Regions from separate parts of the Devosia sp. UYZn731 genome, predicted to be linked through region 3. Evidence: predicted binding sites of a transcription regulator. Region 3 holds the regulator's gene; each other region holds the start of a gene.

Region 1 (7,525 bases), on a different contig from region 3:
GGATTTCCGCACCGAAGTGCTGGGCCTGGTCAAGGCGCAGCAGGTCAAGAATGCCGTCATCGTGCCGGTCGGCGCCAAAGGCGGCTTCGTGCCCAAGCACCTGGTTGCGGGCATGGCCCGGGAGGCGTTCGCCGCCGAGGGCGTCGCCAGCTACAAGATTTTCATCGGCGCCCTGCTCGATATCACCGACAATCTGGTCGGCAATGATGTGGTGCCGCCCCAAGACACCGTGCGCGTGGACGGCAACGATCCCTATCTCGTCGTCGCCGCTGACAAGGGCACCGCCAGCTTCTCCAACACCGCCAATGCCATCGCCGTCGAGCGCGGCTACTGGCTCGGCGATGCCTTTGCATCAGGCGGCTCGGCCGGCTACGACCACAAGGAAATGGGCATCACCGCGCGCGGCGGCTGGGAAGCGGTCAAGCGCCACTTCCGCGAAATGGATCGCGACACCCAGAATCAGCCCTTCACCGTCGTCGGCGTCGGCGACATGAGCGGCGACGTGTTCGGCAATGGCATGCTGCTGTCGCCCGAAATCCGCCTGCTGGCGGCCTTCGATCACCGCGATATCTTCATCGATCCCAATCCCGACCTCGTGGCGAGCATGGCCGAACGCCATCGGCTGTTCGAGCTGCCCCGTTCCAGCTGGCAGGATTACAAGGCGCCGATTTCCGAAGGCGGCGGGATTTTCCCGCGCAGCCTCAAGTCTATTCCGCTCAGCCCGCAAATGCAGTCCCTGCTCGGTCTGGCCGGTGCCCACGCCACACCCGCTGAGGTCATCTCTGCCATTCTCAAGGCTGATGTGGACCTGCTGTGGTTCGGCGGCATCGGCACTTATGTGCGCGCCAGCAGCGAGTCCAATCTCTCAGTGGGCGACCGCGCCAATGATGCAGTTCGCGTCGCCGCCAGCCAGCTCCGCGCCAAGGTTGTCGGCGAAGGCGCCAATCTCGGCACCACCCAGCTGGCCCGCGTCGAATATGCGCTGGCCGGTGGCCGCATCAATTCGGACGCCATCGACAATTCGGCCGGCGTGAATTCTTCCGACCTTGAGGTCAACATCAAGATCGCCCTTCAGCCCCTCCTGGCCGACGGCACCTTCACGCAAGAACAGCGCAATGCCTTCCTCGCCTCGATGACCGAGGAAGTCGCCGCCCTTTGCCTGCGTAACAACTACCTGCAACCGCTGGCCATCTCGCTGGCCGAACGCGCCGGCCTCGCCGAATTGCCGGACCATCGCGAATTGATGGCCCGTCTCGAAGCGCGTGGCCTGCTCGACCGCGCCGTCGAATTCCTGCCCACCGACGCCGCGCTCGATGCCCGCGCCGCCAATGGCAAGGCCCTGACCCGGCCCGAGCTGGCGGTCCTCCTCGCCTATGCCAAGCTGACGCTCTATGCCGACCTGCTCAACGATGGCGAGCTGGACGACGCCTATCTGGCGGGCGAGTTATTCCGCTATTTCCCCGAAACGCTGCACAAAACCTATCCGCACGCAGTCGAAACCCATCGCCTGCGCCGCGAAGTCATCGCCACGGTGCTGGCCAATGCCATGATCAACCGCGGCGGCCCCGCCTTTGTCACCGAGCTTACCTCAGCCACCAGCGCCAGCGCCGGCGAAATCGCCCTGGCCTATGCCGCCACCCGCGATATCTATGGCCTGACCGAGATCAACACCGCGATCGACAGTCTCGATGGCGCGGTGGGCGGCGAAGTCCAGCTCTCGCTCTACGCCGCCGTCGAAGCGCTGTTGCGGCAGGAAACCCTCTGGTTCCTGCGCAACGCCGATGTCACCAAGGGCCTCGCCGCGCTGGTCTCGCGCCATGCCGATGCCGTCGCCAGTCTCAAGACCCTGCTGGCCACCGCCCTGCCCGCACCGTTGGCTACCGCCGTCGGCAACACCGCGCAGGCTTTGGTGAACAGCGGTGTCCCCGCCGCCATCGCCCAGCGCATCGCCGAACTCGGCGTGCTGTCCTTCGCCAGTGATATCGCCCTGGTCAGCGAGCGCAGCAATGTCCCGGTCGCCGACGCCGCCGAAGCCTTCTTCGCCGTGCTGGCGCAATTCTCGCTCTGGCCGGTCATCGAGCAGGGCCGGACTTTGGTGCTGTCCGACCGTTTCGAACGTATGGCGCTGGATCGCGCTCTGGCCAACCTGCTGCGCGCGCAGCGCGACCTCACCGCCGACGTATTGGCCGCCGGCAAGGGGAGCATCGCCGAGCGGATTGCAGCGTGGAAGGCTAGCACCCCAGCCGTCGACCGCTCGGCACAATCGGTCGGCGAGCTGACGCAAGGCACACTGACGGTATCGCGGCTGTCCGTGGCTGCGGGTCTCCTTGCGGACATTGCGCAGGCCTCGTAACGAACGCCGAATGAGCCTCCCTCCCCCTGGTGGGGAGGGAATGAGGGTGGGGGGACGGACGAAATGCGTCAGTCGACACCTCCCCCTCAAGGGGGAGGATCAAGGTGGGGGTGTGCGGGCCGCGATATCGGGGCCAAACCTCACCCCCACCCAACCTCCCACTCGAGGGGGAGGCGTCGATCGTGGAGGTGCAATATGCAGTGCAAACCGGTACATGACATCCATGGTCGACAGCGAAAGTGCTGCCGCTCCCCTGCACCCTTTCACCCATTGCGAACAAAACGGGAATAGTCTCATCTGGCCTCTTGCACCCACAGGTCCGATTCGTGCTCGCCAGTCCTGCCTATCTCGATAAGCTCAACCCCGAGCAGCGCCGCGCGGTCGAGCATGGTATTGGCAACCCGACGCCCGGCCCCCTGCTGGTCATCGCTGGCGCCGGTTCCGGCAAAACCAACACCCTGGCCCACCGCGTGGCCCATCTGATCGTCAGTGGCGCCGATCCGCGCCGTATCCTGTTGATGACTTTCTCGCGCCGCGCCGCCAGCGAGATGCGTCGCCGCGTCGAACGTATCGCCGCGCAGGTGATGGGCTCAGGCTCGGGCGTGATGACCGACGCACTGAGCTGGGCTGGCACGTTCCACGCCATCGGCGCCCGCATCCTGCGCGAGCACGCCACCGAAATCGGGCTCACCCCCGATTTCACCATCCATGACCGCGAAGATTCCGCCGACCTGATGAACCTGGTCCGCCACGAACTCGGCCTGACCGATGCCAAGAGCCGCTTCCCCACCAAGGGCACCTGCATCACCATCTATTCGCGCGTGGTCAATGCCCAAGGCGATCTCGATGAGGTGCTGAAAACCACATTCCCATGGTGCGCCATGTGGGGCGATCAGTTGCGCGCTTTGTTCGGCGCCTATGTGGAGGCAAAACAGCGCCAGAACGTGCTCGATTACGACGACCTGCTGCTCTATTGGGCGATGATGATGGCCAATGCCGACATTGCCACCAGTATTTCCGGCAAGTTCGACCACGTTCTGGTCGATGAATACCAGGATACCAACCGGCTACAGTCCTCGGTGCTGCTTGCCCTCAAGCCGCAGGGCCACGGCCTGACCGTCGTCGGTGACGATGCCCAGTCGATCTATTCGTTCCGCGCCGCCACCGTGCGCAACATCCTCGATTTCCCCATGGCGTTCACGCCCCCCGCCGATATCGTCACGCTGGACCGCAATTATCGCTCGACCCAACCCATACTCGCCGCTGCCAATGCGGTGATCGATCTCGCCAGCGAGCGCTTCACCAAGAACCTGTGGACCGATCGCCAATCCAGCGCCAAGCCCTATCTGGTCACGGTGCGCGACGAAGCCGATCAGGCGCGTTATGTGGTCACCCGTATTCTCGAAGCCCGCGAAGGTGGCGCGACGCTGAAGTCGCAGGCCGTGCTGTTCCGCACCTCGAGCCATTCCGGACCGCTCGAGATCGAGCTGACGCGGCGCAATATTCCCTTCGTCAAATTCGGCGGTCTCAAATTCCTCGACGCCGCCCACATCAAGGACCTGCTGGCGATCCTGCGCTGGGCCGAAAACCCGCGCGACCGGGTCGCCGGCTTCCGCGTGCTGCAATTGCTGCCGGGCATCGGCCCCGGCACCGCCGGCCGCGTCCTCGATGCCATGGCGACCGGCGCCGATCCGATCTGGGCCTTGGGCGAAATCCCCACGCCCCCGCGCGCCGAGGAGGGCTGGACCGAACTTGTCGAACTGATGCGCCGCCTTTCCAAGCGCGACACGGGCTGGCCGGTGGAACTGGGCTATGCCCGCCTCTGGTATGAGCCGCTCCTGGAGCGCGCCTATGAGGATGCCGTGATCCGTCAGGCCGATATCCTGCAGCTCGAACAGATCGCCGCCGGCTATGCGTCGCGGGAAAAATTCCTGACCGAGCTGACACTCGATCCGCCCGATGCGACCTCCGACCAGGCCGGCGTTCCGTCGCTCGACGAAGATTACCTGATCCTCTCCACCATCCACTCCTCCAAAGGGCAGGAGTGGAAATCGGTGCACGTCCTCAATGTCGTGGATGGCGCCATTCCTTCTGACCTCGGCACCGGCTCGACCCATGAGCTGGAGGAGGAGCGCCGCCTGCTCTACGTGGCGATGACCCGCGCCATGGACGAGCTGCACCTGATCGTGCCCCAGCGCTTCTTCGTCACCCAGCAGGCCAAGCATGGCGACCGCCACATCTATGCCCAGCGCACCCGCTTCATCCCGCGCGTCATGACGGCGCTGTTCGAGGACATCTTCTGGCCCGCGGTGACGCCGGCCTCGATTTCCGGCATCTCGCCGCAGCCAGCCCGAATCGATATCGGCGCGCAGCTCCGCACCATGTGGGCCAAGTAGGCGAAAGTCGGCCTTGCCAGCGCCGCGATGATCGCGACACTGGCGCCATCTTTCCCCGCGAGTACTTTCATGACCCAGCCCCTGCACCACTGGCTCGCCGCCGCTGTCGCCAATGACGGCGTGGACCTCAAGCTATCCGGCGTGCTGGAAACCATTGCCGCCGCCTGCGCCGAATTGGCCGGGGTATTGCGGCTGGCGCCCATCGCGGGCCAGACCGGGCTCGCCGGCCACACCAATGTGCAGGGCGAGGCGCAAAAAGAACTCGATGTCATTTCAAACGACATATTCATCAAGCACTTGCGCAAAAATGCCGATATTTCGATTCTGGTCTCCGAAGAGCTGGATGAAGCCCTTCACCTGGAGAATCACGGCGCCTTCGCCGTCGCCTGCGACCCGTTGGACGGCTCTTCGAATCTCGACGTAAACGTCACTGTCGGCTCAATTTTTTCCATCCTCGCCGTCGATCCCGGCAGTCCCGACCTACTCCAGCCCGGCACCAAACAGCTTGCCGCCGGCTATGCGGCTTATGGCCCGTCCACCAGCCTGGTTTTGACCTTCGGCACCGCCGTCGTCTGCTTCACGCTGGATGAAAACGGCCAGTTCGTGCTGTCGCAGGACAACATTACCGTCCCCGCCGCCTCCGGCGAATTTGCCATCAACACTGCCCGCGAACGGTTTTGGGATGAGGCCACAAAGGCCTATGTCAGCCAGAACGTCGCCGGCGAAACCGGCCCCGCGGGCAAGCGCTACAACATGCGCTGGATCGGCTCGATGGTCGCCGATATTCACCGCATCCTCATGCGCGGCGGCATTTTCCTGTACCCCCTCGATAGCGAGACCACCGACAAGGGCGGCCGCCTGCGCCTGCTCTACGAGGCCAATCCGATGGCCCTGATCATGGAGGCCGCTGGTGGCGGCGCCACCACCGGCCACGGCCGCATTCTCGAGGTTCAGCCCAAGGCGATCCACCAGCGCATCCCCGTGATCGTCGGCTCCAAGGATGAGGTCGAGCGGGTCAACGCGCTTTATTCGCATCAAGGATAGTCTCCTTCCCGGCCCACGCACTGTCCCACTGGACCACCGTCCCTCCCCACCCTCCGTCCTTCCCGCGGGCTTGACCCGCGGGTCACTCTCGACCCGGCACATGCGGCGAGCGGCCCGCGGACCAAGTCCGCGGGAAGTGCGGCGGTTGGGGGAAGCGAAGCGCAGCGAATGGGAAAGGCAACGCGGTGGGTGCGGGAAACGAAATGCGGTGGTTGTGGGAAGCCCGGTGGATGGGGAAAACACGGTGCGTGCAAGCGCGAGCAACGAACCTAAATTGCAACGTTGCGACGCGCCCCTTATAACCGAAGTCAAAACAGGGATCGGCGGCTCTTCGCCGATCGGGAGCCATAATGACCAACGAGATATTTCCGCTGCCCGCCACCAATTCCAGCCCATGGAGTGCCCGCCCATTCCATCGTCAATTCCTTGCGCGACAAGCCAATCGGCTGTTCGATTTCTTTCAGAAGGCGTCGATCAATCCCAAGGGCGGCTTTCACGAATTGGATGATGACGGCCACGCGCTCAATACCGACAACGATATCCGCCAGATTCATGTGACCGCCCGCATGGTGCATTGCTTCGCCATTGGCAGCCTGATCGGCCGGCCGGGCTCGGACGAGATCGTCGATCACGGCATGCGCGACCTGTGGGACAAGCACCGCGACGCCAAATATGGCGGCTACGTTTGGGGCCACGACGACAGCGGCTTCACCGACGACAAGAAGCAGGCCTATGGCCACGCCTTCGTGCTGCTCGCTGCCTCGAGCGCCAAGCTCGCGGGCCATCCGCTGGCCGACCAGATGATCGCCGACGTGACCAAGGTCATCAATGAGCGGTTCTGGGACGAGAAGATCGGCGCGGTATCTGAGGAATACAACCGAGATTGGTCGCCGATCAGCGACTATCGCGGCCAGAATTCCAACATGCACATGACCGAAGCGCTGATGGCCGCCTATGAGGCGACCGGCGACAAGGCCTATCTGGCCAAGGCCGAGCGCATCGCGGCGCACATTATCGGCAAAAATGCCGTCCCGCGTGGCCACCGCGTCGCCGAGCATTTCAACGACAAGTGGGAGTTGGACAAGAATTACCTCGGCTCCGAGATGTTCCGCCCGGCCGGCACGACTCCGGGTCACTGGCTGGAATGGTCGCGACTGCTGTTCCAGCTTTGGCTGATGACTGAGAAGCAATATTCCTGGCTACCCGACGCGGCTCGCAACCTGTTCCGCCAAGCTGTGGCGCTGGGCTGGGATACCCAGCATGGCGGGTTTTTCTATAACCTGGATTGGGACGACAAGCCGCTGATGCGCGAAAAGCTGTGGTGGCCGGTCAGCGAGGCGATCGGCGCGGCGGCGTTCCTGGCCGATCATGACCGCGATCCGTATTTCCAGGTCTGGTATCGCCGCCTTTGGGATTTTGCCGCCAACCACCTGATCGATCATGTACGCGGCGGCTGGCGCTCCGAGCTGGCCGAGGACCTGACGCCCGCGTCGCGCCTGTTCACCGGCAAGCCCGACATCTACCACGCGCTGCAGGCCTGCCTGATCCCGCTCTATCCGACCACGGCCGGACTGACCTCGGCGATCATCGAAGCCGATCACTCCAAGCACTGAGCCCGTGCCACGTTTCCGGCGCTCACGCGTTGAGTGTCGGAAACGGAGAGCACAATGACCGATCTGACAGGCAAAGTAGCGCTGGTGACCGGCGCGGGTTCGGGCATCGGCAAGGCCGC
Region 2 (7,525 bases), on a different contig from region 3:
GGCAATGTGGCCCTCGGCCTCGCGGCGGTCACGGGTGACGCCGGGGGTGTCATCCACCAGGGCGATCTTGCGGCCGACGAGGCGATTGAACAGCGTGGACTTGCCGACATTGGGGCGACCGACAATAGCAACGGTGACGGTCATGGCAGAGATATCCGATCAGAGGGAAGGCGGCCGGCCCTATTCGAGGGTCGGCTCAGCCTCCGCAGGGGCAGCAGGCTTGGTGGCGTCGGCGGCAGGCGCGGCCGGCGTAGTTGCAGGCGCAGCAGGCGCCGATGCAGAAGGATCGATCGAGGGGGCGGCGGGCGCCGGAGCTGGCGGGGCGGGTGCCGGGGTCACCGCAGGTGCTGGGGCCACGGCAGCGGGAGCGGGTGCAACGGCGGCCGGCGCGGCGGGAGCCGGGGTCACGGCAGGTTCGGTCGCGGGCGCAGGAGTTGCAGGGGCCGGGGTGACGGCAATGTCGTCGCCGACGATGCCCTGAACGGCAGCGGCGGCGTCCTTGGCGGCCTGATCGACCGGCGCGGGCGCGATATCGCCGGCCGAGGTCAGGGCCGCGATATAGTAGCCCATGCGGTTGCGCACGGTGCTCTGGCTCATCGGATCATCGATGACGGCCTGGAAGCTGGCCTGGGCATCAGTGAACTTGCCGGCCTTGTACTGGGCCAGCCCCATGGCTTCGCGGGCGGCGTTGCGCAGGGGATTACCTTCGGTGGCAATGGTCTCCACGCGCTGCTGCACATCGGCCAGGGTGCCGGCATCGACCATCAGCGTGCCGCCGAGAACCAGAGCCAGTTCGCGCAGGCGCTGATTGGAGAGGCTGACGGCCAGTGCGTCATAGGCGGCGACCGCCTCGGTGACCTTGCCATCCTTAGCGAGGAGGCCGGCCTGCTTGAACTGGGCCAGCATCGGATAACTGCCCGAGCCATCGGCGATCAGGGTATCGAGCTGGGTTTGGGCGGCAGCCATATCGCCGCCATCGGCGAGGTCGAACGCGGCATAAAGCTCGTCCGACGACTTGGCGGCATTGCTGGCGTGATACCAGGTCCAGCCTTCATTGGCGGCGACGCCGACCACGACCAGGACCGCGGCCCCAATGATATAGGGCGCGAACCGACGCCAGAAATTGCGCATCCGGTCGGAGCGCAGTTCCTCGTCGACTTCGCGAAAAATATTATCCTGAGACATGGCGTGCCTGATGGTCTTGAGCCGAATTGCGCGCACGTTTAGCACGTGGCTTCCATATTGCAAATGCAGCGGTTCCCGGTGTTTGCAGAGTTGGGCCGGCATACACACTAAAGCGCGCTGTTCGGGCCATGGCGGAGTCAGAACAGCAGGTGAGTTGTGCCCGGCCGGTCAGGGTCGAGCGCGGCTTGTGTGCCTCGGAGGAGCCATTCGCCGCGCAGTTTGTGGCGCCCTGTCCCATGAATGCTGTGGATCAGGCAGAACCGGCCGACGCGCCAACCGAATGGCTGCGCGAGGTGCTGCTCGGGCAGAACCGCGTCACCGTAGAATAGCGTCAGGTGCGGCGTGCCGGGCGCTTCTTCGGCGGGAAGGCCGCTTTGCATCATGGCTGTGCAAATGGTCGTGTAAAGCGCGGCCAGTTCGGCCTCGCCGATACTGCAGCGCAGGACGGTGGCCCGCCTGGGGCCATTGTTCCAAGTCAGGAAGCGATCGAAGACGACATCGAACGGCGCAAAGTCGACGGCGGCGGCCGCCGTGATTGCGCGATCAACAATATCGGCGGGAACATTCGTGTACGCGCCGACGCCGTTCAGTGAGACATGCAGGTTATCGGCTCGTAGCGGAACGCCATCGTGTTGCGATGCAATGGTTGCGGCGAGCCGCGATATGGCAAGCGCCTCATCGACGGGTGGCTGGAAAGCGAAGAAGAACTTGTGTGGCGACAGGCGCGCTTTTTCCCGTGGACGCACCGGCTTGCCGGCCGGAGCGCCGAAGAGACTGAGCTGGCGCGGGTCGTTTCGCACTGATCTTTGTTCCCTCTTTGTTCTATAAACATAGCGAACAAAACCGGTGAGTCAACATGTGTCGAGCGCTGTTTGTAGGGGCTAGGTGGGGGACCCGAGCCATAGACCGGAGATCGCGGACTTCGACGTCCCCGGTCTCTTTCCTTATTCCCACTCGATGGTGCCGGGGGGCTTGCTGGTGACGTCATAGACGACGCGGTTGATGCCGCGGACTTCGTTGATGATGCGGGTAGCGGTCTTGCCGAGGAAGTTCATGTCGAACTGGTAGAAATCGGCGGTCATGCCATCGACGGAGGTGACGGCGCGCAGGGCGCAGACGAACTCGTAGGTGCGGCCATCGCCCATGACGCCGACGGTTTGCACCGGGAGCAGGACCGCGAATGCCTGCCAGATTTTGTCGTATTGGCCCGATTTGCGGATTTCATCGAGATAGATGGCATCGGCGCGGCGCAGGATATCGAGCTTTTCTGGCGTAATGCCGCCGGGGCAACGGATGGCGAGGCCGGGACCCGGGAACGGGTGGCGGCCGATGAAGCTTTCGGGCAGGCCCAGTTCGCGGCCGAGGGCGCGCACTTCGTCCTTGAACAGCTCACGCAGTGGCTCGACCAGTTGCATGTTCATGCGTTCGGGGAGGCCACCGACATTGTGGTGGGACTTGATGGTGACCGAGGGGCCGCCGGTGAAGGAGACGGACTCGATCACGTCGGGATAGAGCGTGCCCTGGGCGAGGAACTTGGCGCCGCCGAGCTTTTTGGCTTCTGCCTCGAAGGTTTCGATGAACAGGCGGCCGATTATCTTGCGCTTGGTTTCGGGATCGGACTGGCCGTCGAGTTCGCGCAGGAAGACTTCGGAGGCGTCAACGTGCACCAGCGGGATATTGTACTGGTCGCGGAACATGGTGACGACCTGTTCGCTCTCGTTGAGCCGCATCAGGCCATGATCGACGTAGATGCAGGTGAGCTGGGAGCCGATGGCCTCGTGGATCAGGACGGCTGCGACGGAGGAATCGACGCCGCCGGAGAGGCCGCAGATGACGCGTTCGGAGCCGACCTGGTCGCGGATCTTTTCGATCATCTTCTGGCGGTAAGCCGCCATGTTCCAATCGGATTTCAGGCCGACGATGTTGTGCACGAAGTTGGCGAGCAGCTTGCCCCCGTCGGGAGTGTGTACCACTTCGGGGTGGAACATGGTGGTGTAGCGCTTGCGGGCTTCATCGGTGGCGATGGCGAAAGGAGCGTTGGGCGAGGTCGCGGCGACTTTGAAGCCTTCGGGAAGCTCGGTGACGCGGTCGCCGTGGCTCATCCAGACGGGATAGCGGCCGCCGACGTCCCAAATGCCTTCGTAGAGCGCGCTGGGTTCGAGGATTTCGATATCGGCACGACCGAATTCGCGGTGATGGCCGCCTTCGACGACGCCGCCGAGTTGGAGGCAGAAGGTCTGTTGGCCATAGCAGATGGCGAGGATCGGCAGGCCGGAATCAATGATTTCCTGCGGAGCGCGGGGGCTGCCCGGTTCGGTGACCGAGGCGGGGCCGCCGGAGAAAATCACGCCCTTGGGCTGCATCGCCGCGAAGGCTTCGCTGGCCTTGTTGAAGGGGTGGATTTCGCAATAGACGCCCGTCTCGCGAATGCGCCGGGCGATGAGCTGGGTGACCTGTGAGCCGAAATCGACGATCAGGATGCTATCGGGGGCCGCGTGGGCAGATTCGTCATGTGCTGTCATGGCGAGGCTTTAGCGCTGGAGGCGATTTTGCGCAAGCACCGCACTGCATTGGGGGGTTGCGGCATTTGACTTTGCCGCGCGTTCCCCTAGCGTCGCGCGCGCTGATCCGAAGGAAGCCATATGGACGTCGACCGCCGTTTGCTGGGTGCCGATTTCGTGCGGGCGTGCGCGTGCCTGGTGGTGGTGTTTCATCATCTGGTTCAGCGCATGGGATTTTCGGCGGATTTCACCTATCTCGGTTGGCTGCAGATTTTCGGCGTCATCGGCGGGCTGGGCGTGGCGATGTTCTTCGTGCTTTCCGGGTTTTTGTTGGCGCGGCCGTTCTGGCAGGCGTTGGAGCGGGGCGAGCCGATGCCGTCGCTCAAAGTGTATGCGCTGCGCCGCGGGGCGAGGATCATTCCAGGGTTCTGGCTGGCGCTGACGGTGACGTTCGTGCTGAGCTTCGCCGTGTTCGGGTTTCCGCTGGATGGCTGGCTGTGGCTACGTTATGGCGCCGGGTTGCTGCTGGTGAGCGACTGGCATTGGACGACCTTGTTTCCGGTGGAGCTGAACGGGCCGCTATGGTCGATAGGGTTCGAGGTGACGGCCTATGTGCTGATGCCGCTGGGATTTTGGTTGGTGTTTCGCGCCGCGCGCCGGGTTCGCAATGGCTTGGCGCAACTGGCGCTTTGGCTTGGGGTGATTGCGCTGGCGCTGGGAGCGCATTGGCTGTTCGCCAATCTGGTGCAGGTCGATCAGGTCAATGCCGGGTGGGACCATGGCCTGCAGGGTGGCGCCAAGGCGTGGATGCCGCGGATCAATCCGTTCTCGATGTTTGCCATTTTTGCCATTGGAGCGCTGACGGGTGGGCTGCAGGTGCGGTTGGCGCGGTATCGGCATGGACTGTTCGATGCGCTGGCGCTGCTCGCGCTGATGGCGACGGGCTGGACGATCTGGCAGGTGTTTCTGGTTGGGAGCGTCGAGAGCTTTGCGTTTCTCGATGTGCCTTACGCCTTTCCCTGGCTACCGCTGGCGCTGGGGACAATGCTGGCGGTGACGCCATCGACGGTGCTGATCGGGCTTTTGCTGGATAATCGCGCGGTGCGCTATTTGGCGCAGATTTCGTTCGGAATTTACGTCTGGCATTACCTGGCGATCGAACTGATCGCGAAGTTCGTGTTCCCCCAGTTGCTGCTGGGGGCTCATGATCAGACCCTCTTCATCACCGGCACGCTGGCGGTCATCGCCATCTCAATCTTTATTGCCGATCTCTCCTACCGCAAGCTGGAGCGACCGGTGATAAACTGGGCAAGGGGGCTGGAGAAGAAGACCCCTCACCTGCTACGCACCAATCTCGCCGCTGAGAGGTGAGCGCTAGTTCAACAAGCCAATCGACAGGTTGAGCATGCTGGCGAAGGTGACCCAGAGCAGGTAGGGCGCGAACAGCCAGGATGCCGGCTTGTCGAGCCTGCGGGCGATAAGCATGAAGGCGATGATCACAAGCCAGAGCGCCATAATGATGGCGTAGGCCGGCCAGATCTGGTGAGCGATGAACCAGACTGGTGACCACGCCCAATTGAGAACCATCTGCGCGTACCAGACTTTCATCGCGGTACTGCGCGGATCGATCATGAAGATGCGCCAGCCGGCGATGGCGATCAGCACATAAAGCGTGAGCCAAGCGGGGCCAAAGACCCAGTTGGGCGGATTGAATGCGGGCTTGTTCAGGCTCTCGTACCAGGGACCAGGCAGCGACTGCGTACCGATCAGGCCGCCGACCGCGACGACCACGATGAGGAAGGCGGCCAGGATCAGCCAGGGCCGCGGGGTTTTGTAATCGGCGAGTGAAGCGACGGACATGGGCGGCCTGCGTTCAGAGGATTGTCCCGGTTGAACGCAGGATGGGCCGCCTCGGTTCACATTGTCGCGCAGCTTTAAGGGGTGCGGGATAAGGCGTTGAAATAGAATCCATCCGTGCCAGTCAGGCGGGGCGTCAGGGCGATGCCGGAACCGGCCGTCGCGAGGTCTTCGGGAAGCGCTTTGCCGAAGGCAGTTTGCCAAAGGGCTTCGGGCGACAGGGGCGCAAAATCGGTGTGGGCGGCGAGGAAGGCGGCGATGCGGTCGTCGTTTTCCTCGGGCAGGATGGAGCAGGTGATGTAGACCAGCACGCCGCTCGGCTTGAGGAAGCGGGCGCCCTCTTCGAGGATGGCGGACTGTTCGGCGGTGCGGGTGGCGAGCAGTTCGGGGGTCAGCTTCCATTTGGTATCGGGGCGGCGGCGCCAAGTGCCGGTGCCGGTGCAGGGCGCATCGATGACGACACGGTCCATCTTGCCGACCAGATCGTCGAGCGCGCCGGGAGCAGGAGCGCGGGTCTGAACATTGCGGGCGCCGTTGCGCTTGAGGCGATCGTAGATCGGCGCAAGGCGGTTGCGGTCGCTGTCATAGGCGAATATCTGGCCCTTGTTGCCCATGGCGGCGGCGAGAGCGAGGGTCTTGCCCCCTGCCCCGGCGCACAGATCGAGCACCTGTTCGCCGGGCTTGGCACCAGCCAAAGCGGCCACGATCTGGCTGCCCTGGTCCTGAACTTCGAACCAGCCCTTGAGGTAGCCCTCGTCGGTGGTGACGTTGGGCGTGCGGGCATCGCCGGGGCCGGCCGGCATGGTGACGCCATTGGGGGCGATGGCGGTGACGCGCGGGGTGAAGCGCGCCAAGGATTTGAGGACGCGTTCGGGCTGGGACTTGAGCGTATTGACGCGCAGATCGAGCGATGGACGGCCGGTCATGGCTTGGCCCTCGGCGATCCAGTTGTCGCCAAAGGCGCGCTCTAGGGAGGGCGCAAGCCATTCGGGGATATCGGCCAGGATATGGCCAGGCGTGTCGTCGTTGAGCTGGCCGGTGACGCGGGCGATTTCCTCTTCGGTCATCGGCGCGGGGCCATGGGCATCGGCGGTGAAGCTGGCATTGAGAGCGACGGTATCCTCGTCCCAGTCGCGGACAGCCACGGCAAGGATCAGCGCGCGGGGGGTGTCTTCGCCCATCAGCGCGGCATGAGAAGCGCGGCGGCGCAGCGCGTCATAGACCAGATTGCCGATTGCGGCGCGGTCGCCGGCCCCAGCGAAGCGATTGGCGAGGCCCCAGGATTTCAGCGCCTCGGAGACCGGGCGCTTGCGGGTTTCAACCTCGGTCAGGACATCGATGGCGGCGGCGAGACGACCTGGGAGGCGCATATTCGCGAGACCTTTGACAATTCTACTCTGCCGGACATCTGGAGCGCTTTTCTGCGCTTCCGGTGCTCACGTACTTGACCGTACGCTGCGCTCCGGTTCTCAAAAACCACCCCATCTACCTCACCAGATCGAATTCTCAAGCGATCTCTAGATACTCGGGGCAAGGATGACGAGGCGCAAGATCAACCAGAGCCAGAGGACGATCAGCACAACCATGCCCGCTGTATAGGCGGAAAAGCGCGGGAGCAAGCTGTTGGACGTGGTGTGGATGGCCGCGTGCACATAGCGCAGGACCACGAACAGCCAAGCCAGGATAACATCGACCCAGCCGACGCTGCCGGTCCAGAGAATCAATAGTGCAGCGACGTAGAACAGGACCGGAAGCTGGAACTGGTTGTCGAAACTGTTGGAGAGCAGCCGGGCGCGCAGCGGATAGGCGGAGCGATCGACGGCAATATCCTGCCAACGGATTTCGCCGGACATGACGCGGGGGACACGCTCGCGGCCCATCAGGAGCAGGATGCCGATGGTCAGCAGGACCTGCGCGGCGATGGATAGGATCAGGAGCTTGGCGGTCAGCGGCATAGTAGAGCTCCGGGAGAGATTCGGGAT
Region 3 (7,525 bases):
GGGAGCCTCGAGCCAGCCTTGCCGCGCCCCGGCCATGCCGCAGATCAGCACCTGGATGGGTTGGCCGGATTGGCTTTCGACGCCCTCCAGCAATTCGCTCAACGCGCCGGGAAACTGCTCGCGCGTCAGCTTGCCCATGCCATTGGGCGAGGTGCGGGCAACCGCGACCGCCCCGGCGGCATCGATGCCCCAGGCTCGCAGGTTGGAAGTGCCCCAATCGACGGCAACCCAGTCCACTTTGTCAGTCACGGCAAAACTCACCCTTCATGCGCGACCATCGGGCCGCAATCGGGCCGAACGCTAGCGTCTGCATCGGATTCCAGCTAGCCTCAATCGACTTCGCCGCATTGCTGCTTCTATCGGCGCAGATGCTGGCTCCGTCCCGTCATTTGGTAAGGCGGTTCAGGCGTCTGGAAATATCTCACCAGCAGATTTTTCGGCTCCGCATTCCGGCGAAATTTCGACAGAATCCCGTTCCCTCTTGCCCCTGTCGTGGTACAGATGGCAAAATGTTGAGGCACGTAACCGCGGCGTCAAATCGCGGACATGAGGAACAGAAAATGACGGCAGACACCAGCGGCGGTCCGGGCAACGGGCAGGGCGCAGCCAAGAAGTTGCGCTCGCGCGCCTGGTTCGACAATCCGGACAATCCAGACATGACCGCGCTCTATCTCGAGCGCTACATGAACTTTGGCGTGTCGCGCGAAGAACTGCAGTCCAATAAGCCGATTATCGGCATCGCCCAGACCGGCTCCGACCTGTCGCCGTGCAACCGTCACCACATCGTGCTGGCCGAGCGCGTCCGCGAAGGCATCCGCGAAGCCGGCGGCATCGCCATTGAGTTTCCCGTGCATCCGATCCAGGAAACCGGCAAGCGTCCGACCGCTGGCCTCGATCGCAACCTGGCCTATCTCGGCCTTGTCGAGGTGCTCTACGGTTACCCGCTTGACGGCGTGGTGTTGACCATCGGCTGTGACAAGACGACCCCGGCCATGCTGATGGGCGCCGCTACCGTCAATATCCCGGCAATCGCGCTGTCGGTCGGCCCCATGCTCAATGGCTGGCACAAGGGTGAGCGCACCGGTTCGGGCACCATCGTCTGGAAGGCTCGCCAGATGATGGCGGCCGGCGAAATCGACTACGCGCAGTTCATCGAACTGGTGGCGTCCTCGGCCCCGTCGACCGGATATTGCAACACCATGGGCACGGCCTCGACCATGAATTCGCTGGCCGAGTCGCTGGGCATGCAATTGCCCGGTTCGGCCGCCATCCCGGCGCCCTATCGTGACCGCCAGGAAATGGCCTATCGCACCGGCAAGCGCATCGTCGATATGGTCCGTGAAGATCTGAAGCCCTCGGACATCCTGACCAAAGATAATTTCATCAACACCATCGTGGTCAATTCGGCCATCGGCGGTTCGACCAATGCGCCGATCCACATCCAGGCCATCGCCAAGCATATCGGCGTGGAACTGGAACTGCAGGATTTCCAGACCTATGGCCACAAGGTGCCGCTCCTGGTCAATCTGCAGCCGGCCGGCGAGTATCTGGGCGAGGACTTCTACCATGCCGGCGGCGTGCCGGCGGTGGTCAACGAGCTGATGAGCCAGGGGCTGATCCGCGAGAACGCGCCGACCGTCAACGGTAAGTCGATTGGCGAGAACTGCCGCAACACGGTTATCCAGGACGATAAGGTCATCCGCCACTTCGACAACCCACTCAAGACCGAGGCCGGCTTCCTCTTGCTGCGCGGCAATCTGTTCGACAACGCGATCATGAAGACCAGCGTGATCTCGACCGAGTTCCGCGACCGTTACCTGACCAATCCCGAACATCCCGGCATGTTCGAGGGCAAGGCCGTAGTGTTCGATGGTCCTGAGGATTATCACCACCGCATCGACGATCCCTCGCTCGAGATCGACGAGCATACCCTGCTGTTCATGCGCGGCGCTGGCCCAATCGGCTATCCGGGAGCGGCGGAAGTCGTCAACATGCGGCCGCCCAACTACCTGATCAAGAAGGGCATTACCGCCCTGGCCTGTATCGGTGACGGCCGCCAGTCCGGCACTTCGGGGTCGCCCTCGATTCTCAATGCGTCCCCCGAAGCGGCCGCTGGCGGCAATCTCGCCATCCTGCGCACCGGCGACCGGGTACGGATCGACCTCAATAAGGGCTCTGCCAATATCCTGATCGCCGACGAGGAAATCGCCAAGCGTCGCGCCGATCTAGAGTCGATGGGCGGCTATAAGTATCCCAAGCACCAGACACCATGGCAGGAAATCCAGCGCGGCATCGTCGGCCAGCTCGGCGACGGCGCCATCCTCAAGCCCGCCGAAAAGTACCAGCGCATCGCCCAGACCGAAGGCATTCCGCGCGACAACCACTAGGCTAAATCATCAAACGCAGAAGGCCCGCCAGATGATGGCGGGCCTTCTATACGCTCAGTCGCACTGGCTGCCGACAATCAGCACTTAGGGTTCCAAATACCGCCTCTCAAGCGGGCAGGGCGCTCAAATGCTCGTGGATAATCTTCCAACCTTCGGGGCGTCGAACGAAGACGCTGGTCCCCCGCCCCGAACCCTCACGGCATTCACCGGACCCCGTTGCCTGCCAATGAAAGCGGTAGAGGCAAGCGGCGGCATAATCGCCCTGAGCGATCCAGCGCACGTCTTCCAGCCAGTAGATTTCGCCGGTCAGATTGCGCCACGTGCCCTCAAAGGCAGAACGAATGGCGGACAGCCCGGCATGCGAACCATCGCCGAACCAAAACACCGCCTCCGGCGCGATCAGCGGAGCGACGTCGTCAAAGCTGTGATTGTTGATAAGCTCGGCATAGCGCGACAGCGTCTTCGCCGCCTCCACGCCGTTGCTGACTATGGCGTCCCGTACCAGTTTCAGGGCACGTACGAAGTCGGGGTGCCACTCCCGCTCTGGCGTTGCATCCAGAGTACACCAGAAAAATTCAAATCGATGCCCACCATCGTCTAATGTGTCAAACGCCCAGTGCTCCGGCAGATCCGCCGTCTCCACCAGCACAAAGTGCCAGAGCTGCCCCAGCGCAATGGCCGAACTGGAGCAGAGCACCACACCAGTCACATCCTCGACAATCCCTGCTTCCTCCGCCAGCTCGCGCAAAGCACCAGCAATAACAGACTCGCCCGCCTCTCGTGTCCCCTTGACCAGTTGAACACCGGCCAGGGGGTGCCTGAACACCAGGATCTCCCTTGCGTCCCCTACGCCTCGGAAAATGACCGGACAAACTTTCTCGACCAAGTTCTTCGCCATCAAACCCCACGCATGAGCTTTTACTCCTTGGCCGCAGTCTCCAGCGTTACCCAGCGGCCGGTGACGTCGCATTGCAGCAGCATGCTGTCATTGTTGCGAATGCCGACGATAGCGCCCGCGGACGACAACTTGCCTTCGAGCAGGCAACCCGCTACGGGCGTATCGGCCTTCGCTTCCGCCCAGCCGGTTCCGGCATTGCAGACTGCGGTGCCATTGCCCGCATTGATGCCCACACCTGCCGAAAACGTCACATTTCCCACCCAGCAGCGGGTCTCCTTGACGCTCGCTTCTTGAGCGAACGTCGCGCCGTTGCCGAGCGACAACAGGCCAAGCGCCAAAAGCAGGGTGAGCCGCATCAGTATTTCCTCAGCAACCCGACCAGGCGGCCCTGGACCTTGACGCGATCAGGTCCGAAAATGCGCGTTTCATAGGCCGGGTTGGCGGCTTCCAGCGCGATGGTATTGCCCTTGCGGCGCAGGCGCTTGAGGGTGGCTTCCTCGTCATCAACAAGAGCCACGATGATTTCGCCGGTTCCCGCTGAGTCCTGCTTGCGGATCAGGACGGTATCGCCATCGAAAATGCCGGCCTCGATCATCGAATCGCCGCGCACTTCGAGTGCGTAATGTTCGCCTGCGCCCAACATTTCGGGCGGTACAGAGATGGTGTGGGTGTGGCTTTCGATCGCCGAGATCGGCGTACCGGCCGCGATACGGCCCATAACCGGAACCGAAATGGGACGCGCGTAATCTTCAACCGAACCGCGCATCGGGGGGGACGCCACCTTGCCCAGATTGCCCTCGATCACGCTCGGCTCGAAGCGCGACTTGCGCCCGCCGAGGGACGGGTTCATCGAATCGGGCAGCTTGACCACTTCGAGTGCGCGCGCCCGATTGGGCAGGCGGCGAATGAAACCGCGCTCCTCCAACGCTGTGATCAACCGGTGAATGCCCGACTTGGATGCCAGATCGAGCGCATCCTTCATCTCGTCGAACGATGGCGGAATACCGCTCTCCTTCATCCGCTCATGGATGAACATCAGCAGCTCGTGTTGTTTGCGCGTTAGCATTGGGCCCCTCGGTCGGGAATCGGAACAAAGACTGAACGATGATACGTGTTCCAGTTATGTTCTGCAATATCCCAATGCATTGCCGGCGTAATTTCCGCCTTTGCAAGCAAACGGCGCTTCGTCGCGCGACCTATGCGGTTTTATTTCAGCCTAGAACGCGTCGATACTGATGGCCTCGACCACAGTACCGGCCGGCCGACCCGGATCATGTTCTGGTTGCACGATGAGCATGTCCGCCCGCGCCAGCGACGAGGTATGGCCGCTGTCGACCTCCGAGATCGGCATCAATGCCGTCCCACTGGGCCCATGCACGACGCGCGCGCGCATGAAATGGCGGCGCGCGGTATTGGGCGGGGTCGGGACGGCCAGCGGCAGATGCCAGAGCTGACCAGCGGATTCGGCGTGGCCCTGCCACAGCCGGAGTGCCGGCTTGATAAAAATTGTGGCGGTAACCAGCGCCGAGACGGGGTTCCCCGGCAGGCCGAAGATCAGCGTCTTACCGCGCGTGCCGAACATCAGCGGCTTGCCCGGCCGCATGTTGATGCGCCAGAAATCCAGCGTCACGCCGAGCGACAGGAGGATTTCCTGCACAATATCGTGGTCGCCGACACTGGCGCCGCCGGTGGTGACGACGATGTCAGGCTCGCTGGCGAAGATGGCTTCCAGCGTCGCCGTCAGCGCCGCCCGGTCATCGCCGACAATACCGTGGTCGGTGACGGTTTCGGAGTAGGGCGCCAGCAGGGGACTTAGGCCGTAGCTGTTGGACGAAACGATCTGGTCTGGGCCCAGCGGCGTGCCGGGCACGACCAGTTCATCGCCCGTCGCTAGAAGGGCAATTTTCGGTCGGCGGTTGACCGCGAGGGCAGGGACATTCGCTGCTGCCGCGACGGCCAGTTGCAGTGCAGCGAGGCGCGTGCCGGCGGCGACCAGAACCTGGCCAGTGGCAAAGTCATTGCCGATTGGACGAATGCTGCGGCCGGGTTTGGGCTGCTCGGCGAACTGCACTGTGTGGCCGGTTACCGTCGCCTCTTCCTGCATGATGACCGCATCGGCGCCGGCAGGGACGGGCGCGCCGGTGAAGATGCGCACGCATTGGCCTTCGCCAACGGGGCCGGCAAAGCCCGCGCCGGCTTGCGACATGCCGATGATGGCCAGGCTCCGCCCCGGCACGGCGTCCTGCGCCCGCACCGCATAGCCATCCATGGCGCTAGCGTTGAACGGGGGCTGGCTGTGGTTGGCGACGATCGGCGCGGCCAAGACCCGGCCGGCGGCATCGTGTAGGGGGACTGTTTCGGCCTGCGCCTCGGGCACGCGCTTCAGAATCGCGGCAATCGCGTCTTCGACGGGCAGCAGGCTCATGGCGTGCGCACGAAATCGCCGGATTTGCCGCCCGATTTTTCCAGCACGCAGATATCGGTGACAACCATGGCCCGGTCGATGGCCTTGGCCATGTCGTAGAGCGTCAGCGCCGCGGTGGAGGCGGCGACCAGCGCTTCCATCTCTACGCCGGTTTGCGCTGTGGTTTCTGCGGTGGCGTGCACGACGATCACCGTCGCGCTCTCAGCCTCAATGTCGACGCTGACCTTGGTCAGCGGAATCGGATGGCAGAGGGGGATCAGATCCGAGGTCCTTTTGGCGGCCATGATGCCGGCAATACGGGCCACAGCGAGCGCATCGCCCTTCTTGAGGGAGCCGCCCATAATCGCCGCTACCGTGGCAGGTTCGGCGATGATTCGAGCCTGGGCCACCGCCCGGCGCCGGGTGGCCGCCTTGTCGCCGATATCGACGATGTGGGCTTCGCCTTTGGCGTTGAGATGCGTGAGGCCGCCTTGTGCCATGCCTATGCGCTCACGGTGCCCATGAGCAGGGCGCGCGTGGCGGCCACCACATCGTCCTGGCGCATCAGGCTTTCGCCGACGAGGAAGGTGCCGATGCCGCTGGCTTCGTCCAGCTTGCGCACATCGTCGTGGCTGAGAATGCCGCTTTCGCTGACCAGCACCTTGCCGGGCGGCACGCCGGCGGCCAGGTCGATCGAGGTCTCCAGACGGGTTTCGAAGGTGCGCAGGTTGCGATTGTTGATACCGATGAATTCGGCGTCCAGCGCCAGCGCCCGGTCCAGCTCGAGCTGGTCGTGCACTTCGACCAGCGCGTCCATGCCCCATTCCTCTGCGGCGTCGAGCAGGTAGCGCGCCACATCGTCGCCGACAGCGGCCAGGATGACGAGGATGCAATCAGCGCCCCAAGCGCGCGCCTCGGCCACCTGATAGGTTTCAAACAGGAAATCCTTGCGCAGCACGGGCAGGGTAGTGGCCGCGCGCGCTTCGATCAGGTAGCTCGGCGAGCCTTGGAAGGAGGGACGGTCGGTTAGCACGGACAGGCACGTCGCGCCGCCGGTTTGGTAGGCGCGGGCAATCTCGGCGGGGTTGAAGTCCTGCCGGATCAGGCCCTTGGAGGGGCTGGCCTTTTTTACCTCGGCGATCAGTGCGTATTGCTTGGCGGCGCGCTTGGCCTTGATGGCCCTAAGGAACCCACGAGGCGCTGGCTGGTCATGCGCCATGGCCACGACTTCCGCCCAGGGCCGCATCGCCTTGGCGGCAGCGATTTCTTCGCGTTTGTACGATTCGATCTGCTTGAGAATATCAGCCATGGTCTCGCCCGTTGGACACTGCGACGAGCCGCGCTAGCGTCTCCTTCGCCTTGCCGCTGTCGATGATGTCGGCCGCCAGTTCGGCGCCGCTTTTGAGGTCTTGCACGCGGTCGGCGACGATCAGCGCGGCCGCAGAATTGAGCAGCACGATATCGCGATAGGCGCCCGGCCTGCGGTCGAACAATTCATGCACCGCCGCGGCATTGTATTCGGGATCGCCGCCCAGCAGGTCCTTGGGATCGCTGCGCTTTAGGCCGGCATCCTCAGGTGTCACTTCAAAGCTGCGCAAATCACCATTGGCTATCTGGGCAACGAAACTGGGACCGGTGACGGTGATTTCGTCGAGGCCATCGCTGCCGTGGAAAACCCAGGCCTTGATGGCGCGGTTGGCGAGGAGGGCGGCTGCCACCGGCTCCACCCATTCCTGCGCATAGACGCCCAGCACATAGCGGCGCACGCCGGCAGGGTTGGATTGCGGGCCCAGCAGATTGAACATGGTCCGCACGCCCATTTCGGCGCGGGCTAGG
Region 4 (7,525 bases), on a different contig from region 3:
CCGCTCAGTATCGGCGAGCCTGGGCTGCTGCCTCTTCGTCGGCATCACCTATTGCTATTGGCAGTCCGGCATCGTCTCGACGTGGTTGGCCATATACCCGGTATTCGCTGTGGTGGAGCTTCTGAACGTCTATCGCGCCGCCCACGACGCCGGAGAAAGCCATGCTCCCCACTGATTTGCCGCCCGTCGCACTGATAGCCTTGGGCGTCACCCTGGCGATAATATTTGCCATCAATCGATTTGGTTTCATGCAGGGCAGGGCGGGCGCTCCAGCCGCAAGCGCGGGCGCTGCACAGGTTGCCGCGGTTATTGTCGACCCTACGGCCCTGAACCATGCCACGGCCGCTGTAGAAGGCCTGACGATGGCGGTGACAGAAAGCAACGTCATTGCCCGCCAGCATGCCCGCGCCACCGATCGGCTTGCCGAGCAGGTGGAGAGCCTGGGGGAGGGCGTGGACCGACTGCGGGACGAGGTGATCCGCTCGGCGGCGAAAATGAAGTGAATTCATGCTGCGTTAAGGCGCACGTCGACATTGTTAGCGCACCCCGTCGGTTGTTATCACACCCTTCCCACGGACGCCCTCAGTCGCTCGAGCGGCTGGGGGCTATTTTTGCGTTGAGGAGATGCCCTATTTCCCGGTGTAGCAGGCCAGTTCCATATCGTTGCGGAACTCGGTAACCGACTTGGCCTTGTTCGACTCCACGGACATTTGCGGCCGTCCGTAAGCTTCCTTGACGCCGGTGTGGCAGTCTCGGCGGCTGCGTGTCCGACGAAGCTGAACATCACGACGGCGGCAAATACTATTCTCATACGATCCTCCCCAAGTTTGGGGGCCACTGTTGCGCATGCCGGCGGACCTAGCAAGCTCCTGCTCCGCCCAAAAATGTTGCGTTTCATGTCGCGTCGACTCGCCCTGCCCTGTTCAGACTGAGTGAAAATGCGTGGAATTTCAACGCAACATGAATGCGACATGGCCACCCTACTTGCGAAGGGTGGCCACTGTATAAGCCGCTGATTTACATCAGTAATTTTTGGTAGCGAAGCCCAGATTTGAACTGGGGACACACGGATTATGATTCCGCTGCTCTAACCAACTGAGCTACTCCGCTCCAGGAACCTGTTTCGGCAAGCCGAACGGTCGAGCGCCTAGAGTGCGCGCCGACTTCTTAAATTTGTGATGCAGCACTGTCAAGCGCAAGGCGTGGCCTGTTCAATTGTTTAAGGTATGCCAGTGATCACGCACGAGGGCTAGGTCCTGCTCAAATTTTGCCTGCTCCGCAGCAGCCAGGTTTCGATCCGGGATGCGCAGCAGGTAGGAGGGGTGGTTGGTGACGAACAGGACTGTGCCATCGTCCATGGCGATCGGCACGCCGCGCAGCTTGGATATTGTCGCGGCCTTGCCCAGAAGGCTGGTTGCGGCTGTGGCGCCGAGGGCCACGATCACCTTGGGTTTGACGAAGGCCCGCTCCAGATTAAGCCAGAATTTACAGGCAGTTACCTCCCCTGCGTCCGGGCGCTGGTGAATGCGCCTCTTGCCGCGCGGCTCGAATTTGAAGTGTTTGACGGCGTTGGTGACGTAGACACGGGAGCGGTCGATACCGACTTTCTCCACCGCCGCATCGAACACTTTACCGGCCGGGCCGATGAAGGGTTTGCCGGCCAGATCCTCCTGGTCGCCCGGCTGTTCGCCGACGAACATAATGTCGGCATTCTCGGGGCCTTCGCCAAACACCGCCTGCGTGGCGTGCTCATACAGTGGACAGCGCTGGCAGCCTTGCACTGCGGCACGGGCGTCGGCGAGATTGGAGATTTCGGATTGCGCTTCTGTATCAATAACTTGCCGCTCAGCGCGTTTGAGGTGGTGCGATGGAGGCTGGCTGGCTGTGCGTTCGATCATGGCTTGCTCCGCTTGTCTGGCGCCCCGGATCAGAGGGGTAATGAGCACGGCTTCGGGCAGGTTGCGCCAGTATTTGACCGCCATTTCCGATTTCATCATCGCCACCTTGAGACGGGCGGGGTTGAAGATGGAGGCGAAGTAGGTTTTCCAATCCTCCTCGACGGCATCATCGGGCGGCACATCCGCCTTGGTGCCACCGTCGCCGAAGGCCAGGGATTCGCCATCCCAATAGGCGGAACGATAGGGGGTGACGATGGCCCACATCATACCGGTGAAGCGGCGCTCGAAAAATGGCGCAGTCATTTCAAGCACATAGTGATCAGGCTCGAACCAGGCGGCGAACCGTTCGAGGCCTGAATCATCGACAATCGACTTGAACCGAATGAAGGCTTTCATCTTGTGGCTTTCGCGCCGGACGGCACTTTCCATCCGGGTCAGCCGGACGATATCGGGGTGCGAGGCGACCTCGATAATGCCGCGGTCGGCTTGCAGCTGCCAAAGCAGACGGTAAAGCAGGTCAAATCGCTCTGGATCGGAGTGACATACTGCAGTGCGTGCCAGCGCCATGAAGGCTGGCGGGACGGCGCCGACGGGGTGATTTTTAGCAGCATGCTGGATTTCTTGTTCGGTCTGCTCGAACAGGCCGGGCTCGGACTTCGGATCGCGCCAGATCACCGCTTCGGGCGGCACCCCTCCACGCAACAATTCACGCGCCTGGCCACGCCATTCGTCAAAATCGTTCAGCGATTGCAGGATGACGGTTCGCATCAGAACAGGCTCAACTGTTCCGGCTGCGGTTCGAGCTTGGAGCGCAGTTTGTGATCGTCGGTCAACCCGCCCGGCGTCCAATCGACGGTTTCAACGAAGGGACGGACTTTATCGATGGAACCGGCGATGCGCGCCAGGTCGTCTAGCCGCAGACTGTGATGACGGCGCGTGGCGATGATGCGCTCGACGCTGCGCGTGCCGAGGCCCGGAACGCGCAGCAGCATCTCCCTGTCGGCGCGGTTGATGTTGACAGGAAACTTGTGGCGCTGCGTCAGCGCCCAGGCCAATTTTGGATCGATGGCGAGATCGAGCAGACCGTCGCTGCCACCGGAAACAATTTCGGGCACGTCGAAGCCGTAGAAGCGGATCAGCCAGTCGGCTTGGTAGAGGCGATGTTCGCGCATCAGCGGCGGCGGCTTGAGCGGCAGGCGGGCGCTGCTGTCGGGGATGGGCGAAAACGCCGAATAGTAGACGCGGCGCAGCTTGTAGCCAGAATAGAGGCCTGCGGCCCGGGTCAGGACCGCATTGTCGTCGGCCTTGTCGGCTCCGACGATCATCTGCGTCGATTGGCCGGCGGGTGCGAACTTGGCGGGCTGCGCCTTGGCCTTTTTGTCCGGCTTGGCCTCGACCAGCTTGCCGCGGATATTGGCCATGGCGGTGCGGATTTCACCGGGGCGTTTTTCCGGCGCGAAGGTTTCGAGCCCCACATCGGTGGGCATTTCGATATTGGTGGAGAGCCGGTCGGCCCAGCGGCCGGCTTCCGCAAGGATCTCCGGGGCGGCGTTGGGAATGACCTTGAGATGGATATAGCCGCCAAAGGCGTGGTCCTGCCGCAGGCTGCGGGCGACGCGGACGAGTTCCTCCATCGTATAATCGGGCGAGCGGATGATGCCCGAGGACAGGAACAGGCCCTCGATATAGTTGCGCTTGTAGAAATCCAGCGTCAGCCGGACCACTTCCTCGACGCTGAAGCGGGCGCGCTCGACATTGGAGGACGAGCGATTGACGCAATAGACGCAATCGTAAACGCAGAAATTGGTCAGCAGGATTTTGAGCAACGAAATGCAGCGCCCGTCCGGCGCGTAGGAGTGGCAGATGCCGCTGCCCTCGGTCGAACCGATGCCACCGCTCTGGCGGCTATCGCGCTTCTCCGTGCCGCTCGAAGCGCAGGACGCATCGTATTTCGCGGCATCAGACAGCACGGCCAGTTTCCGGCGAAGCGTGAGGGCGGCCATGGCAGTTCCTGGTTTGTTCGCTATAGTCATAGCGCGAGTCAACGCCGCCCGCATTGCAAAATGACACGTGTCGGCGGATTGTGATGAGGAAGACTCCAAAGTTGCCGAAACCACGAATGTCACCCCGGCGAAAGCGGGCACATCTTGAGATCGTGCTGCATGCCGCTAGACCATGTGACTATCACCGCCAACTTGCGGCCTCGGCCGGCGCCGGGGTGACCGCGAGTCTTTGGAAGCACCCGCGATAGCAACCACGAGCGCGAGCGTTCAGCAATCAGCAACAGCTCGTTGCAATTAGCCTGCTTCTGCTACCGGCGCCGTTACCCTACATCTTGGGCAACGAAGCCAAGCGCCAATTCAGGAGACCGACATGACCTTGCAACTCTCAGGCATCCATCACCTCACCGCCGTCACCGCTGATGCCCCCAGGAACCTCAAATTTTATACCCAGACCTTGGGCATGCGGCTCATCAAGAAGACGGTGAACCAGGACCAGACCGAGGCCTATCACCTGTTCTATGGCGATGGCGTTGCCTCGCCGGGCGCCGACCTGACCTTTTTCGATTTCGACGCTGCCCGCGAAAAACGCGGCAACCACACCGTCAGCCGCACCGGCCTGCGCGTCGATAGCGAGGACACCCTGACTTGGTGGAAGAACCACCTGCAGAGCAACAATGTGGGCACCAGCGCCATCAAGGAGCGGGTCGGCCATCTGTCGCTCGACTTCGAGGATTTCGAGGGCCAGCGCTTCCGTATGGTCACCGATGGGGTCAATACGGTCATTCCCTGGGCCAAGTCCCCGGTGCCGGCTGACAAGCAGATCATTGGCCTCGGTCCGATTACCCTGGCGGTGCCGGCTCTGGAGCGCACCGAGGCGGTGCTGACCCAGGTGATGAACATGCGCAAGGTGCGCACCTATCCGGCAACCAGCACACTGGGTGAAACCCATGTGTTCGAGATGGGCGAAGGCGGCCCCGGTGCCGAGGTCCATGTTGTGGTCGATCCTACCCAGCCGGCCGCACGCCCGGGTGCTGGCGGGGTGCATCACGTCGCCTTCCGCACGCCGGACCAGGATAGCCTGCGCCAGTGGATCGCGCGTGTCGGCCAGGCCGGACTGCGCTCGAGCGGGGAGGTCGAACGGTTCTATTTCACCTCGCTCTACTTCCGCGAGCCCAATGGCATCCTGTTCGAAATCGCCACCGACGTCCCCGGCTTCGCGGCCGACGAGCCGATGGAGAGCCTGGGTGAAAAGCTGTCGCTGCCGCCGTTTTTGGAGAGCAGGCGCGCCAGCATCGAGGCTAACCTCAAGCCGCTCGACTAGACTGCTGGAAAAGATCGTTGCAAACTGTGGCCGTCGGGAAACTCCCGGCGGCCAATTGCCGTTCTTTCACCGATAATTAGCGTTTCCGGCCGGTAGATCGATGTTTCCGCCGGTTGGTCCAAGAAGTTTTCAGCCTATGCCAAACGACGATCAGATCTCCCCGCAAGTTTTGTCGGACATGCTGATGCGCATGTTCGAGTTCGCCCCCGTGGCGATGACCATCACCACCAGCGACCGCACCAATTCGCGCTATGTCAGGGTAAACGACGCCTATCTGAAGCTGACCGGGCTCAAATGGGACGATATCCGTGACCGGGAACTGACCACGTCGGGAGCCGCCATCAACAGTCCGGCCCGCGACGAGCGCCGGCGGCTGCTCGATGTGGAGGGCGCCTATCAGTCCCAGGAAGTCGACATCAAGCGGGCCGACGGCACGGTCATTCCAACCCTGATCTCGGCGCAGCGCACCGAGGTGGGCGACCGCTCCTATGACATCGAGATCCTGATCGACATCTCCGCGCGGGCCAGCCTGCAGCGCGAACTCGACCAGGCCCTCATCAAGGCGGCACGCACCGACGCGCTGACCGGCCTGCCGAACCGCTCCGCCTATGACGACTATATCGCTGGCTGCATCGCCCAGGAGGACCATTCGAGGACGGCGCTGATGCTGGCCTTCATCGACCTCAACAGCTTCAAGCGCATCAACGACACGTTGGGCCATGCCATTGGCGACAAGGTGCTCCAGACCGTGGCTCAACGCCTGCGGGACGGCTGCCGCGCCGGCGATTTCGTGGCGCGGCTGGGTGGGGACGAGTTCATCGTCGTGCTGCCTATTCCCCAGGAAAACCTGGCGGCGGCATTTCCGGCGTTTCAGCGCATGATGGAAGCCGTCTTCACGCCGATGGACCTGGAAGGGCGGCGCCTGAACATCGGCGCCGCTATCGGCACGGCATGCCTCGACATCAAGACCGATACGGCCGAGACCCTGCTCAACCGCGCCGACCAGTGCATGTATGAGGCCAAATCAACAGGCGGCATGCTCCACATCGTGGTGGACGATTTCCTGCGTTCGCTGCGTCGGCCTGACAAGTAACGCGAAGGCCCCCGGTTCGAACCGAGGGCCTGTTGATGTTTGCGACGGGCGGCTGGCCTAGGCTTATGGGGCGGCTGGTGTATTCGGCTTGGCCTGCGTGGCCGTATCGGGCTTCAGCAGCGACGCCGTCTTGATGAGCCCCATGAATTCGGCACGATAGCCGCTCGTGTCGGCACCACGGCCGGTCTGGGCCAGCATGGCGATATCGCTCCAGCTCATCGCACCACCGTAATTGGAGCCCTTGAGCTTCTGCCCGAAGGCGGCCACGGCGGCGGCGAACTTCATGTCGGGGCTGACCGCATCGATATTGCCATAGACCACGCTGGGCGTGACCGGCACTTCGAGCAACTGGCTGACATCCTCGTTCGGCAGCTTGTAACGCATCTTGAGGAAGGCAAGTTCGGTGGGGGCATTGGTGGTCGCCACCGCCGCCGGGTCTGCGGCCGGCTTGGTGTCGTAGCGCAGCGGATCGACCAGATTGGCGTCCGAGCCGGCCGGGGTGATCTCGTAGATCGCGGTGACGGTGTGGCCGGCGCCGATATCGCCGGCGTCGACCGCGTCGTTGTTGAAATCCTCGCGGTTGAGGGCGCGGGTTTCGTAGCCGATCAGGCGGTATTCGGAGACCATGGCCGGATTGAATTCGACCTGGATTTTGACGTCCTTGGCGATCATGTCCAGCGTCGAGCCGCCCTCCTCCACCAGCACCTTCTGGGCTTCGCGGAAGTTATCGATATAGGCCGCATTGCCATTGCCGTTCTGGGCCAGCGCCTGCATCGTCGCGTCATCGAGATTGCCGCGCCCGAAGCCAAGTACCGAGAGGGTGACGCCCTTATCGCGCTTGGATTTGATGAAGGTTTCGAGATCATCGGGGTTGTCGATGCCGACGTTGAAATCGCCGTCGGTGGCCAGGATCACCCGGTTGGTGCCATCGGCCACCTTGGCCTGTTCGGCCAGCTTGTAGGCGAGCTCGATGCCTTCGGCGCCGGCCGTGCTGCCGCCCGCCGCCAGGTTATCCAGCGCCGCCAGAATCTTGGCCTTGTCGTCGGCCTTGGTCGGCTCCAGCACCACGCCGGCCGAACCCGCATACGCCACGATCGAGACCGTATCCTTGGCCGAAAGCTGGTCGACCAGAAGGGCGAAGGCGCGCTTTAGCAGCGGCAGCTTGTTGGGTTCGTCCATCGAGCCGGAGGTGTCGATGAGGAAGACGAGG

Evidence for each region. The regulator LexA, encoded in region 3, represses DNA repair genes until DNA is damaged. The targets are predictions, from matches to a motif close to TGTTCNNNNTGTGTTCNG.
Region 1: a site for LexA is predicted at 2,626-2,643, ahead of ABIB57_RS02880 (ATP-dependent helicase). Genes of this name have one in related genera too.
Region 2: a site for LexA is predicted at 1,993-2,010, ahead of ABIB57_RS02265 (2'-5' RNA ligase family protein). Genes of this name have one in related genera too.
Region 4: a site for LexA is predicted at 3,905-3,922, ahead of ABIB57_RS17845 (putative DNA modification/repair radical SAM protein). Genes of this name have one in related genera too.

What each region holds. Positions count from the first base shown of each region.
Region 1 is NZ_JBEPOL010000001.1:616,097-623,621, forward strand. It holds gene ABIB57_RS02875 (NAD-glutamate dehydrogenase) at 1-2,353, shown strand, start outside; gene ABIB57_RS02880 (ATP-dependent helicase) at 2,680-4,749, shown strand; gene ABIB57_RS02885 (class 1 fructose-bisphosphatase) at 4,819-5,793, shown strand; gene ABIB57_RS02890 (AGE family epimerase/isomerase) at 6,144-7,406, shown strand; gene ABIB57_RS02895 (SDR family oxidoreductase) at 7,461-7,525, shown strand, end outside.
Region 2 is NZ_JBEPOL010000001.1:486,036-493,560, forward strand. It holds gene der (ribosome biogenesis GTPase Der) at 1-144, opposite strand, end outside; gene ABIB57_RS02260 (tetratricopeptide repeat protein) at 181-1,185, opposite strand; gene ABIB57_RS02265 (2'-5' RNA ligase family protein) at 1,323-1,985, opposite strand; gene guaA (glutamine-hydrolyzing GMP synthase) at 2,130-3,707, opposite strand; gene ABIB57_RS02275 (acyltransferase family protein) at 3,828-5,057, shown strand; gene ABIB57_RS02280 (TspO/MBR family protein) at 5,061-5,546, opposite strand; gene ABIB57_RS02285 (RsmB/NOP family class I SAM-dependent RNA methyltransferase) at 5,621-6,913, opposite strand; gene ABIB57_RS02290 (MAPEG family protein) at 7,061-7,498, opposite strand.
Region 3 is NZ_JBEPOL010000002.1:172,447-179,971, forward strand. It holds gene ABIB57_RS05260 (2-dehydro-3-deoxygalactonokinase) at 1-249, opposite strand, end outside; gene ABIB57_RS05265 (IlvD/Edd family dehydratase) at 561-2,387, shown strand; gene ABIB57_RS05270 (nuclear transport factor 2 family protein) at 2,494-3,285, opposite strand; gene ABIB57_RS05275 (hypothetical protein) at 3,306-3,641, opposite strand; gene lexA (transcriptional repressor LexA) at 3,641-4,351, opposite strand; gene ABIB57_RS05285 (molybdopterin molybdotransferase MoeA) at 4,502-5,710, opposite strand; gene moaC (cyclic pyranopterin monophosphate synthase MoaC) at 5,707-6,189, opposite strand; gene trpC (indole-3-glycerol phosphate synthase TrpC) at 6,192-6,998, opposite strand; gene trpD (anthranilate phosphoribosyltransferase) at 6,991-7,525, opposite strand, start outside.
Region 4 is NZ_JBEPOL010000007.1:70,894-78,418, reverse strand. It holds gene ABIB57_RS17865 (hypothetical protein) at 1-175, shown strand, start outside; gene ABIB57_RS17860 (hypothetical protein) at 162-503, shown strand; tRNA gene ABIB57_RS17855 (tRNA-Met) at 1,034-1,110, opposite strand; gene ABIB57_RS17850 (UdgX family uracil-DNA binding protein) at 1,212-2,666, opposite strand; gene ABIB57_RS17845 (putative DNA modification/repair radical SAM protein) at 2,666-3,901, opposite strand; gene ABIB57_RS17840 (ring-cleaving dioxygenase) at 4,272-5,222, shown strand; gene ABIB57_RS17835 (diguanylate cyclase domain-containing protein) at 5,359-6,315, shown strand; gene ABIB57_RS17830 (vWA domain-containing protein) at 6,379-7,525, opposite strand, start outside.